3 regions of the Enterococcus sp. AAFC-DPL-5182 genome follow, and region 1 is predicted to be linked to each of the others. Evidence: a T-box and tRNA genes for the amino acid it is inferred to sense, from the RefSeq annotation. Region 1 holds a T-box; the other regions hold tRNA genes.
The links. A T-box is a leader RNA that pairs with one kind of tRNA and senses whether it is charged. The one in region 1 lies ahead of AC4BB7_RS03775 (valine--tRNA ligase), so its partner is inferred to be a tRNA-Val.

Region 1 (3,251 bases):
GCTGGTGCTTCCATGCCAACGTACATTTCACCTGTTTGTTTATGGTACCAAGCTGGAATTTGATGTCCCCACCATAATTGGCGTGAGATTACCCAATCGTGAACATTTTCCATCCAACGTAAGAATGTTTGGTTAAAGCGTGGTGGATAAAATTCTACTGCATCTTCTGTGTCTTGATTTTTGATGGCTTTTTCAGCAAGCGGCGCCATTTTAACGAACCATTGTGTGGATAAACGAGGTTCAACAACTACACCCGTACGTTCTGAATGTCCAACGCTGTGATTCATGGTTTCAATTTTGATCAAGCGACCCATTTCTTTTAGATCAGAAACAATCAATTTACGTGCTGCGAAACGATCCATACCTGCATATTTGCCAGCTAAATCATTCATCGATCCGTCTTCGTTCATGACGTTTACACGAGGTAAATCATGACGATTACCTACTTCAAAGTCATTCGGGTCATGAGCTGGTGTGATTTTTACCACACCTGTTCCAAATTCCATATCTACATATTCATCAGCAATGATCGGAATTTCTTTGTCTACTAAAGGGAGTGTAACAGTTTTTCCGATAATCGCTTGGTACCGTTCATCTTCTGGATGAACAGCTATCGCAGTATCGCCTAACATGGTTTCAGGACGAGTCGTTGCGATTTCCACAACGCCTGTACCATCTGTCAGTGGATAACTCATATGGTAAAACGCACCTTCGATATCTTTGTGGATAACTTCGATATCAGATAAAGCTGTTTTCGCTTTTGGATCCCAGTTGATGATATACTCACCACGATAGATCAAATCTTTTTCATATAAAGAAACAAAGACTTTGCGGACAGCTTCTGACAAGCCTTCATCTAAAGTGAAACGTTCACGGCTATAATCTAAGGAAAGACCCATTTTTGCCCATTGTTCACGGATATGAGAAGCATATTCTTCTTTCCAATCCCAGACTTGCTCTACAAATTTTTCACGACCTAAATCGTAACGGGAAATATCTTGTTCTGCTAATTTTTCTTCTACTTTCGCTTGTGTTGCAATACCAGCGTGATCCATACCAGGTAACCATAATGTATCAAAGCCTTGCATTCTTTTTTGGCGAATGATCATATCTTGTAACGTCGTATCCCAAGCATGACCTAAATGTAATTTTCCCGTAACGTTTGGCGGCGGAATTACGATAGAATATGGTTTTGCTTCTTTATTACCGTTTGGTTTAAATAAATCTTGATCCAGCCATTTTTGATAGCGTCCTTGTTCAACTTCTGTGGGTTGGTATTTTGTCGGCAGATTTTTTTCTTCTGTCATACAAGTTCCTTCTTTCTGTTTTTAATTTAAATGAATGCTGAAGCAACACACTAAGGTGACAATGCTTCTTATCAGTCGCCTTGTACTGTTCAACATCAGATTGCTTCACAATCTGTGATGAACATGAAAAAAGCCCTAAAATACTTTCGTATTTTAGGGCGTATAAACATTATACGCGGTACCACCTAAATTGTGTCTGAAAAATCAGACACCGCTTCATTCGTGAGGTAACGATCACTACTCGAATCATCTACTACATTCAAATCATTGACTCCCAAGCTACCTTCTTACTGGTTATGTGAAAATCTTCCACCAAATGATTTTCTCTCTAGGACGATGCCAGTAATACTCCTCTTGATCATGGTCTTTGGTTTATTTTAACATTGATATTGAATATAAGTCAATTTGAAAAAAATTAACGAGCTGCTTTTACCTTCTCCAATGCAGTACCATAATCAGGCTCTTCCGCAATTTCTTTAGAAATTGCTTCATAAACAATTTTACCGTCTTTATCGATCACAAAAATACCACGAGCTAATCGTCCCATTGCAGGAATAAATAAGCCGTATGCTTCTCCAAATGTTCCTTCGGTATCATGTAAAATTTCCATATCAACACCTTCAGCTGCACACCAATTTGCTTGCTCATCTTTTGTATTATTAGAAATCGTAATAAATTTTACACCTTCTACTTTAGCAGCTTCTTCGTTGAAACGTTTAGTTTGTAGAGAACATATTCTAGTATCAATATCAGGAACAACACTAATCAAGACTGGAGTACCAGTGAACTCACTTAGATTCACTACTTCGTCATTTAAATTTTTTAATGAAAAATTTGGCGCTTTCACTCCTACTTCAGGTTGTGTACCGATAATTTCTACTTCTTCACCTTTTTTTGTTACTATCATTATTTTCCCTCCTAAATTAAAAAAATGTAACGAGTTCGCCATTACAGCTAAACATCCTATGTTAAGTATAGAGGAAGGAACGATAGAAGACAAAGTTCTTGCCTTCTATACATTTTTATGTGGGAAAGTTTCATCAAAGTAAATCAATGTTTGCAACTCTGTTGTCAAATCGATATATTGAACGTTCACATTATTCGGAACAGTTACTCGATCTGGAGCAAAGTTTAAAATCGCTGTAATGCCAGCATCAACGATTTTATCAATCGCCTCTTGCGCAAATTGACTTGGTACAGTTGAAATCGCAACAGTCACACCTGTTTTTTTGACTTCTTCAGCTAGATTTTCCATTGGTTGGATAATTATATCATCAACTGATAGTCCAACAAGCTCTTCTTCTATATCAAACGCACAAACAATATTCAAGTTTTCATTTCTTCTGAAATTATTTTTGACCAACGCTTTTCCTAAGTTACCACAACCAATCAATGCAATTCGCTTTTCTTCTTGGGTATTTAAAATATGACTAAAAACTTCGATCAAGTATGGCACATCATAACCATAGCCACTCCGTCCCAATTCACCTAAGTGAGAAAAATCACGACGAATAGTTGCAGGCGGCACTTGAATGACATCACTAAATTCTTTTGATTTAATTCTCGTCACACCTGAATCTCCTAACATTTTCAAATAACGTAAGTACAATGGTAAGCGCCTTGCTGTAGCTTTTGGCATTGTTTTTTCTTTATGTAATTCTTTCATTTTCCAACCTCCTTGTTACTTAATTCACATATATAGTTTAGCATGCTTGAAGATACTCAGCAACTTGTTTGTGAAAAAAATAGCAGATATTAGAAAAACCTAATAAATAAAAAAGAACAGATTCGATAGCGTTATCAAGTCTGTTCTTTCAACTTTTATAGTAAATCGGAAAATTCTTCGTCGTATTCACTTGATTCAGTTATTTCACTAACTTTCAATCCAGCCATTGAGCGAGCCATTAATCCTTCTATATCTAATCGAGCTTCATAAGCTTGCGC
Region 2 (3,251 bases), 1.4 Mb from region 1:
GACGGCTGGAGCGCTTAGAAGTGAGAATGCCGGTATGAGTAGCGAAAGACGGGTGAGAATCCCGTCCACCGTATGACTAAGGTTTCCTGGGGAAGGCTCGTCCGCCCAGGGTTAGTCGGGACCTAAGCCGAGGCCGATAGGCGTAGGCGATGGACAACAGGTTGATATTCCTGTACCAGTTGTTTTTGTTTGAGCAATGGAGGGACGCAGGAGGCTAAGGAATGCATGCGACTGGAAGTGCATGTCCAAGCAGTAAGTCTTGAGTAGAGTCAAATGCTTTACTCTATACGGACAAGCTGTGATGGGGAGGGAAATAATAGTACCGAAGTTCCTGATGTCACACTGTCAAGAAAAGCTTCTAGTGAGAAAACAACTGCCCGTACCGTAAACCGACACAGGTAGTCGAGGAGAGTATCCTAAGGTGAGCGAGCGAACTCTCGTTAAGGAACTCGGCAAAATGACCCCGTAACTTCGGGAGAAGGGGTGCTGACTTCGGTCAGCCGCAGTGAATAGGCCCAAGCGACTGTTTATCAAAAACACAGGTCTCTGCAAAATCGAAAGATGAAGTATAGGGGCTGACGCCTGCCCGGTGCTGGAAGGTTAAGAGGATGGGTTAGCTTCGGCGAAGCTCAGAATTGAAGCCCCAGTAAACGGCGGCCGTAACTATAACGGTCCTAAGGTAGCGAAATTCCTTGTCGGGTAAGTTCCGACCCGCACGAAAGGCGTAACGATTTGGGCACTGTCTCAACGAGAGACTCGGTGAAATTTTAGTACCTGTGAAGATGCAGGTTACCCGCGACAGGACGGAAAGACCCCATGGAGCTTTACTGTAGCTTGATATTGAGTGTTTGTACCACATGTACAGGATAGGTAGGAGCCGATGAACCCGGAACGCTAGTTTCGGTGGAGGCGCTGGTGGGATACTACCCTTGTGTTATGAACCCTCTAACCCGCACCACTTATCGTGGTGGGAGACAGTGTCAGGTGGGCAGTTTGACTGGGGCGGTCGCCTCCTAAAGAGTAACGGAGGCGCCCAAAGGTTCCCTCAGAATGGTTGGAAATCATTCGCAGAGTGTAAAGGCAGAAGGGAGCTTGACTGCGAGACTTACAAGTCGAGCAGGGACGAAAGTCGGGCTTAGTGATCCGGTGGTTCCGCATGGAAGGGCCATCGCTCAACGGATAAAAGCTACCCTGGGGATAACAGGCTTATCTCCCCCAAGAGTCCACATCGACGGGGAGGTTTGGCACCTCGATGTCGGCTCGTCGCATCCTGGGGCTGTAGTCGGTCCCAAGGGTTGGGCTGTTCGCCCATTAAAGCGGCACGCGAGCTGGGTTCAGAACGTCGTGAGACAGTTCGGTCCCTATCCGTCGCGGGCGTTGGAAATTTGAGAGGAGCTGTCCTTAGTACGAGAGGACCGGGATGGACTTACCGCTGGTGTACCAGTTGTTCTGCCAAGGGCATTGCTGGGTAGCTATGTAGGGAAGGGATAAACGCTGAAAGCATCTAAGTGTGAAGCCCACCTCAAGATGAGATTTCCCATTTCTTTAAGAAAGTAAGACCCCTGAGAGATGATCAGGTAGATAGGTTGGAAGTGGAAGTGCAGTGATGTACGGAGCGGACCAATACTAATCGGTCGAGGACTTAACCAAAGAAACGAAATAAAAAAGTTTTTCGGAATGTTTGATTACTACTTCAATCCAGTTTTGAGTGAATAATCACTCAACTTAATAGCAACAACACCCAGTGTGGTGGCGATAGCGAGAAGGATACACCTGTTCCCATGCCGAACACAGAAGTTAAGCTTCTTAGCGCCGATTGTAGTGAAGGGTTTCCCTTTGTGAGAGTAGGACGTCGCCACGCTAAAGTGTTGTCTTGGAGGTTTAGCTCAGCTGGGAGAGCACCTGCCTTACAAGCAGGGGGTCGGCGGTTCGATCCCGTCAACCTCCATTTTTTGAGCCGTTAGCTCAGTTGGTAGAGCATCTGACTTTTAATCAGAGGGTCGCAGGTTCGAGCCCTGCACGGCTCATAGAAATATTTTGCGGGTGTGGCGGAATTGGCAGACGCACTAGATTTAGGATCTAGCGCCTTACGGCGTGGGGGTTCAAGTCCCTTCACCCGCATTTTTAGTCTCGTTTTAATACTAGGCGATTATAACGCCGGCTTAGCTCAGTTGGTAGAGCATCTGATTTGTAATCAGAGGGTCGAGGGTTCAAATCCTTTAGCCGGCATCCAGACTGCGGAAATAGCTCAGTGGTAGAGCACCACCTTGCCAAGGTGGGGGTCGCGGGTTCGAACCCCGTTTTCCGCTTAGCTTGTTCTTTCGCCGGGGTGGCGGAACTGGCAGACGCACAGGACTTAAAATCCTGCGGTGAGTGATCACCGTACCGGTTCGATTCCGGTCCTCGGCATAGAAATGTAGCACCCATAGCTCAACTGGATAGAGTGCTTGACTACGAATCAAGAGGTTAGGGGTTCGACTCCCTTTGGGTGCATTTGTAAATACGGGAAGTAGCTCAGCTTGGTAGAGCACTTGGTTTGGGACCAAGGGGTCGCAGGTTCGAATCCTGTCTTCCCGATTTATTTTGTGGGGCCTTAGCTCAGATGGGAGAGCGCCTGCTTTGCACGCAGGAGGTCAGCGGTTCGATCCCGCTAGGCTCCATTAGTACTTTTATATTTTCGCGGTGTAGCTCAGCTGGCTAGAGCGTCCGGTTCATACCCGGGAGGTCGGGGGTTCGATCCCCTTCGCCGCGATATTTCTTTTTAAGAGCCAAGGACCTTTAGCTCAGTTGGTTAGAGCAGACGGCTCATAACCGTCCGGTCGTAGGTTCGAGTCCTACAAGGTCCATTGTAGTGACGATATAATTAATAGTACTTTTTATTTCGGAGGATTACCCAAGTCCGGCTGAAGGGAACGGTCTTGAAAACCGTCAGGCGGGTAAAACCGTGCAAGGGTTCGAATCCCTTATCCTCCTTTACTGAGAATCACTGTGATTGGCTTTGCCAGAACAGATGATGAACAGTACTTGGCGAACAAAGTGAGCGAAGTATCCTTACTAGAAATCACCAAGGATAACACCTTTATATAGTCAATAAAGACTATAATTATCGCGGGGTGGAGCAGTCAGGTAGCTCGTCGGGCTCATAACCCGAAGGTCGTAGGTTCAAATCCTGCCCCCGCAATTGCTTTTAATATTTAGTTAAAGGCGTAAGTAATAAAGTGATGCAATACATTTTTGGTTTGGTAGTTCAG
Region 3 (3,251 bases), 1.4 Mb from region 1:
CTTTACTCTATACGGACAAGCTGTGATGGGGAGGGAAATAATAGTACCGAAGTTCCTGATGTCACACTGTCAAGAAAAGCTTCTAGTGAGAAAACAACTGCCCGTACCGTAAACCGACACAGGTAGTCGAGGAGAGTATCCTAAGGTGAGCGAGCGAACTCTCGTTAAGGAACTCGGCAAAATGACCCCGTAACTTCGGGAGAAGGGGTGCTGACTTCGGTCAGCCGCAGTGAATAGGCCCAAGCGACTGTTTATCAAAAACACAGGTCTCTGCAAAATCGAAAGATGAAGTATAGGGGCTGACGCCTGCCCGGTGCTGGAAGGTTAAGAGGATGGGTTAGCTTCGGCGAAGCTCAGAATTGAAGCCCCAGTAAACGGCGGCCGTAACTATAACGGTCCTAAGGTAGCGAAATTCCTTGTCGGGTAAGTTCCGACCCGCACGAAAGGCGTAACGATTTGGGCACTGTCTCAACGAGAGACTCGGTGAAATTTTAGTACCTGTGAAGATGCAGGTTACCCGCGACAGGACGGAAAGACCCCATGGAGCTTTACTGTAGCTTGATATTGAGTGTTTGTACCACATGTACAGGATAGGTAGGAGCCGATGAACCCGGAACGCTAGTTTCGGTGGAGGCGCTGGTGGGATACTACCCTTGTGTTATGAACCCTCTAACCCGCACCACTTATCGTGGTGGGAGACAGTGTCAGGTGGGCAGTTTGACTGGGGCGGTCGCCTCCTAAAGAGTAACGGAGGCGCCCAAAGGTTCCCTCAGAATGGTTGGAAATCATTCGCAGAGTGTAAAGGCAGAAGGGAGCTTGACTGCGAGACTTACAAGTCGAGCAGGGACGAAAGTCGGGCTTAGTGATCCGGTGGTTCCGCATGGAAGGGCCATCGCTCAACGGATAAAAGCTACCCTGGGGATAACAGGCTTATCTCCCCCAAGAGTCCACATCGACGGGGAGGTTTGGCACCTCGATGTCGGCTCGTCGCATCCTGGGGCTGTAGTCGGTCCCAAGGGTTGGGCTGTTCGCCCATTAAAGCGGCACGCGAGCTGGGTTCAGAACGTCGTGAGACAGTTCGGTCCCTATCCGTCGCGGGCGTTGGAAATTTGAGAGGAGCTGTCCTTAGTACGAGAGGACCGGGATGGACTTACCGCTGGTGTACCAGTTGTTCTGCCAAGGGCATTGCTGGGTAGCTATGTAGGGAAGGGATAAACGCTGAAAGCATCTAAGTGTGAAGCCCACCTCAAGATGAGATTTCCCATTTCTTTAAGAAAGTAAGACCCCTGAGAGATGATCAGGTAGATAGGTTGGAAGTGGAAGTGCAGTGATGTACGGAGCGGACCAATACTAATCGGTCGAGGACTTAACCAAAGAAACGAAATAAAAAAGTTTTTTCGGAATGTTTGATTACTACTTCAATCCAGTTTTGAGTGAATAATCACTCAACTTAATAGCAACAACACCCAGTGTGGTGGCGATAGCGAGAAGGATACACCTGTTCCCATGCCGAACACAGAAGTTAAGCTTCTTAGCGCCGATTGTAGTGAAGGGTTTCCCTTTGTGAGAGTAGGACGTCGCCACGCTAATTATTCCGGCATAGCTCAGTTGGTAGTAGCGCATGACTGTTAATCATGATGTCGTAGGTTCGAGTCCTACTGCCGGAGTTCCTTAATATAGGATTTATGAGTAATATTTTGCTTCTTTTAACTCTGGAGAGTTGTCCGAGAGGCCGAAGGAGCATGATTGGAAATCATGTAGACGGTGAACGCTGTCTCAAGGGTTCGAATCCCTTACTCTCCGTATTAAGTTTTTATTGGCCCGTTGGTCAAGCGGTTAAGACACCGCCCTTTCACGGCGGTATCACGGGTTCGATTCCCGTACGGGTCATTTATATTTATTGGAGGTTTAGCTCAGCTGGGAGAGCACCTGCCTTACAAGCAGGGGGTCGGCGGTTCGATCCCGTCAACCTCCATTAAATTACGGTTTGGTAGTTCAGCTGGTTAGAATGCCTGCCTGTCACGCAGGAGGTCGCGGGTTCGAGTCCCGTCCAGACCGTTTTATTAATTTTTGGCGCAGTAGCTCAGTTGGTAGAGCAACGGATTGAAGCTCCGTGTGTCGGCAGTTCGATTCTGTCTTGCGCCATTTGGAGGAATAGCGAAGTGGCTAAACGCGACGGACTGTAAATCCGTTCCTTAGGGTTCAGTGGTTCGAATCCACTTTCCTCCATTACATAGTAGGGATATAGTTAAACGGTATAACTACGGTCTCCAAAACCGTCATTGTGGGTTCGATTCCTACTATCCCTGTTAATAGTTTATGGCGATTGTGGTGAAGTGGTTAACACAGCGGATTGTGGTTCCGCCATGCGTGGGTTCGATCCCCATCAGTCGCCCTTAGCTTTTAAAATTATCATATGCTTTATGGCGATTGTGGTGAAGTGGTTAACACAGCGGATTGTGGTTCCGCCACGCGTGGGTTCGATTCCCATCAGTCGCCCTTAGTTCTAATATTGGGGTATAGCCAAGCGGTAAGGCAACAGGTTTTGATCCTGTCATGCGTTGGTTCGAATCCAGCTACCCCAGTTTTCTCTAATAGAGAATGTTTCATTTATAATATGGCGGTATAGCCAAGTGGTAAGGCAGAGGTCTGCAAAACCTTCATCACCGGTTCAAATCCGGTTACCGCCTTGCAAATTTATTTCATGCCGGCGTGGCGGAATTGGCAGACGCGCTGGACTCAAAATCCAGTGCCCGCGAGGGCGTGCCGGTTCGACCCCGGCCGCCGGTATAAAAGATAAGCCAACGTTGGTGAAACGTTGGCTTGTTTTTTAATATTTTAATACATTGGTTAAAAGGAGGTTATTATGAGGAAAATAAGAGTTTATTGTTTATTTATCTTGCTAGTTGGCTATATTAGTCCAATCATTGTAAGCGCCGAAGAGATCAACGAGCATAAACTAGATGAATCTGCAGAACAACACATAGAAAACAGTTCAGAAAAATTCAGTACATACGATAATGAAGCAGAAGAAGTTATGCCTCAGAAAGAGAGTACATTAGATACTTCAAGAAGTGTGCCTGAAGTATCTAATGAAATAAAAGAAGAAAAAAGTGGGAAAGTAATTGTTGCCTCAGGAATGTTCGGAACGAGTAAATGGCAAATAGATAATTCTGGAGCTTTACATATAGGTAGTGGTGACTTTATAAATACTAGAAATAGTTCACCTTGGTTTCCATATAGAAATCAAA

Region 2: it encodes a tRNA-Val, which carries the amino acid that the T-box ahead of AC4BB7_RS03775 (valine--tRNA ligase) is inferred to sense. The anticodon was not compared.
Region 3: it encodes a tRNA-Val, which carries the amino acid that the T-box ahead of AC4BB7_RS03775 (valine--tRNA ligase) is inferred to sense. The anticodon was not compared.

What each region holds. Positions count from the first base shown of each region.
Region 1 is NZ_CM177101.1:826,155-829,405, reverse strand. Features, by position in the region: gene AC4BB7_RS03775 (valine--tRNA ligase) at 1-1,307, opposite strand, end outside; T-box leader at 1,459-1,678, opposite strand; gene tpx (thiol peroxidase) at 1,723-2,214, opposite strand; gene AC4BB7_RS03765 (redox-sensing transcriptional repressor Rex) at 2,320-2,973, opposite strand; gene thiI (tRNA uracil 4-sulfurtransferase ThiI) at 3,129-3,251, opposite strand, start outside.
Region 2 is NZ_CM177101.1:3,203,785-3,207,035, reverse strand. Features, by position in the region: rRNA gene AC4BB7_RS15125 (23S ribosomal RNA) at 1-1,650, shown strand, start outside; rRNA gene rrf (5S ribosomal RNA) at 1,746-1,861, shown strand; tRNA gene AC4BB7_RS15115 (tRNA-Val) at 1,876-1,948, shown strand; tRNA gene AC4BB7_RS15110 (tRNA-Lys) at 1,955-2,027, shown strand; tRNA gene AC4BB7_RS15105 (tRNA-Leu) at 2,040-2,121, shown strand; tRNA gene AC4BB7_RS15100 (tRNA-Thr) at 2,157-2,229, shown strand; tRNA gene AC4BB7_RS15095 (tRNA-Gly) at 2,238-2,309, shown strand; tRNA gene AC4BB7_RS15090 (tRNA-Leu) at 2,324-2,409, shown strand; tRNA gene AC4BB7_RS15085 (tRNA-Arg) at 2,420-2,493, shown strand; tRNA gene AC4BB7_RS15080 (tRNA-Pro) at 2,504-2,577, shown strand; tRNA gene AC4BB7_RS15075 (tRNA-Ala) at 2,588-2,660, shown strand; tRNA gene AC4BB7_RS15070 (tRNA-Met) at 2,679-2,752, shown strand; tRNA gene AC4BB7_RS15065 (tRNA-Ile) at 2,773-2,846, shown strand; tRNA gene AC4BB7_RS15060 (tRNA-Ser) at 2,884-2,973, shown strand; tRNA gene AC4BB7_RS15055 (tRNA-Met) at 3,108-3,181, shown strand; tRNA gene AC4BB7_RS15050 (tRNA-Asp) at 3,237-3,251, shown strand, end outside.
Region 3 is NZ_CM177101.1:2,214,444-2,217,694, reverse strand. Features, by position in the region: rRNA gene AC4BB7_RS10335 (23S ribosomal RNA) at 1-1,374, shown strand, start outside; rRNA gene rrf (5S ribosomal RNA) at 1,471-1,586, shown strand; tRNA gene AC4BB7_RS10325 (tRNA-Asn) at 1,594-1,667, shown strand; tRNA gene AC4BB7_RS10320 (tRNA-Ser) at 1,715-1,803, shown strand; tRNA gene AC4BB7_RS10315 (tRNA-Glu) at 1,819-1,890, shown strand; tRNA gene AC4BB7_RS10310 (tRNA-Val) at 1,903-1,975, shown strand; tRNA gene AC4BB7_RS10305 (tRNA-Asp) at 1,985-2,058, shown strand; tRNA gene AC4BB7_RS10300 (tRNA-Phe) at 2,073-2,145, shown strand; tRNA gene AC4BB7_RS10295 (tRNA-Tyr) at 2,149-2,229, shown strand; tRNA gene AC4BB7_RS10290 (tRNA-Trp) at 2,239-2,309, shown strand; tRNA gene AC4BB7_RS10285 (tRNA-His) at 2,323-2,395, shown strand; tRNA gene AC4BB7_RS10280 (tRNA-His) at 2,427-2,499, shown strand; tRNA gene AC4BB7_RS10275 (tRNA-Gln) at 2,514-2,585, shown strand; tRNA gene AC4BB7_RS10270 (tRNA-Cys) at 2,620-2,690, shown strand; tRNA gene AC4BB7_RS10265 (tRNA-Leu) at 2,707-2,790, shown strand; gene AC4BB7_RS10260 (bacterial Ig-like domain-containing protein) at 2,867-3,251, shown strand, end outside.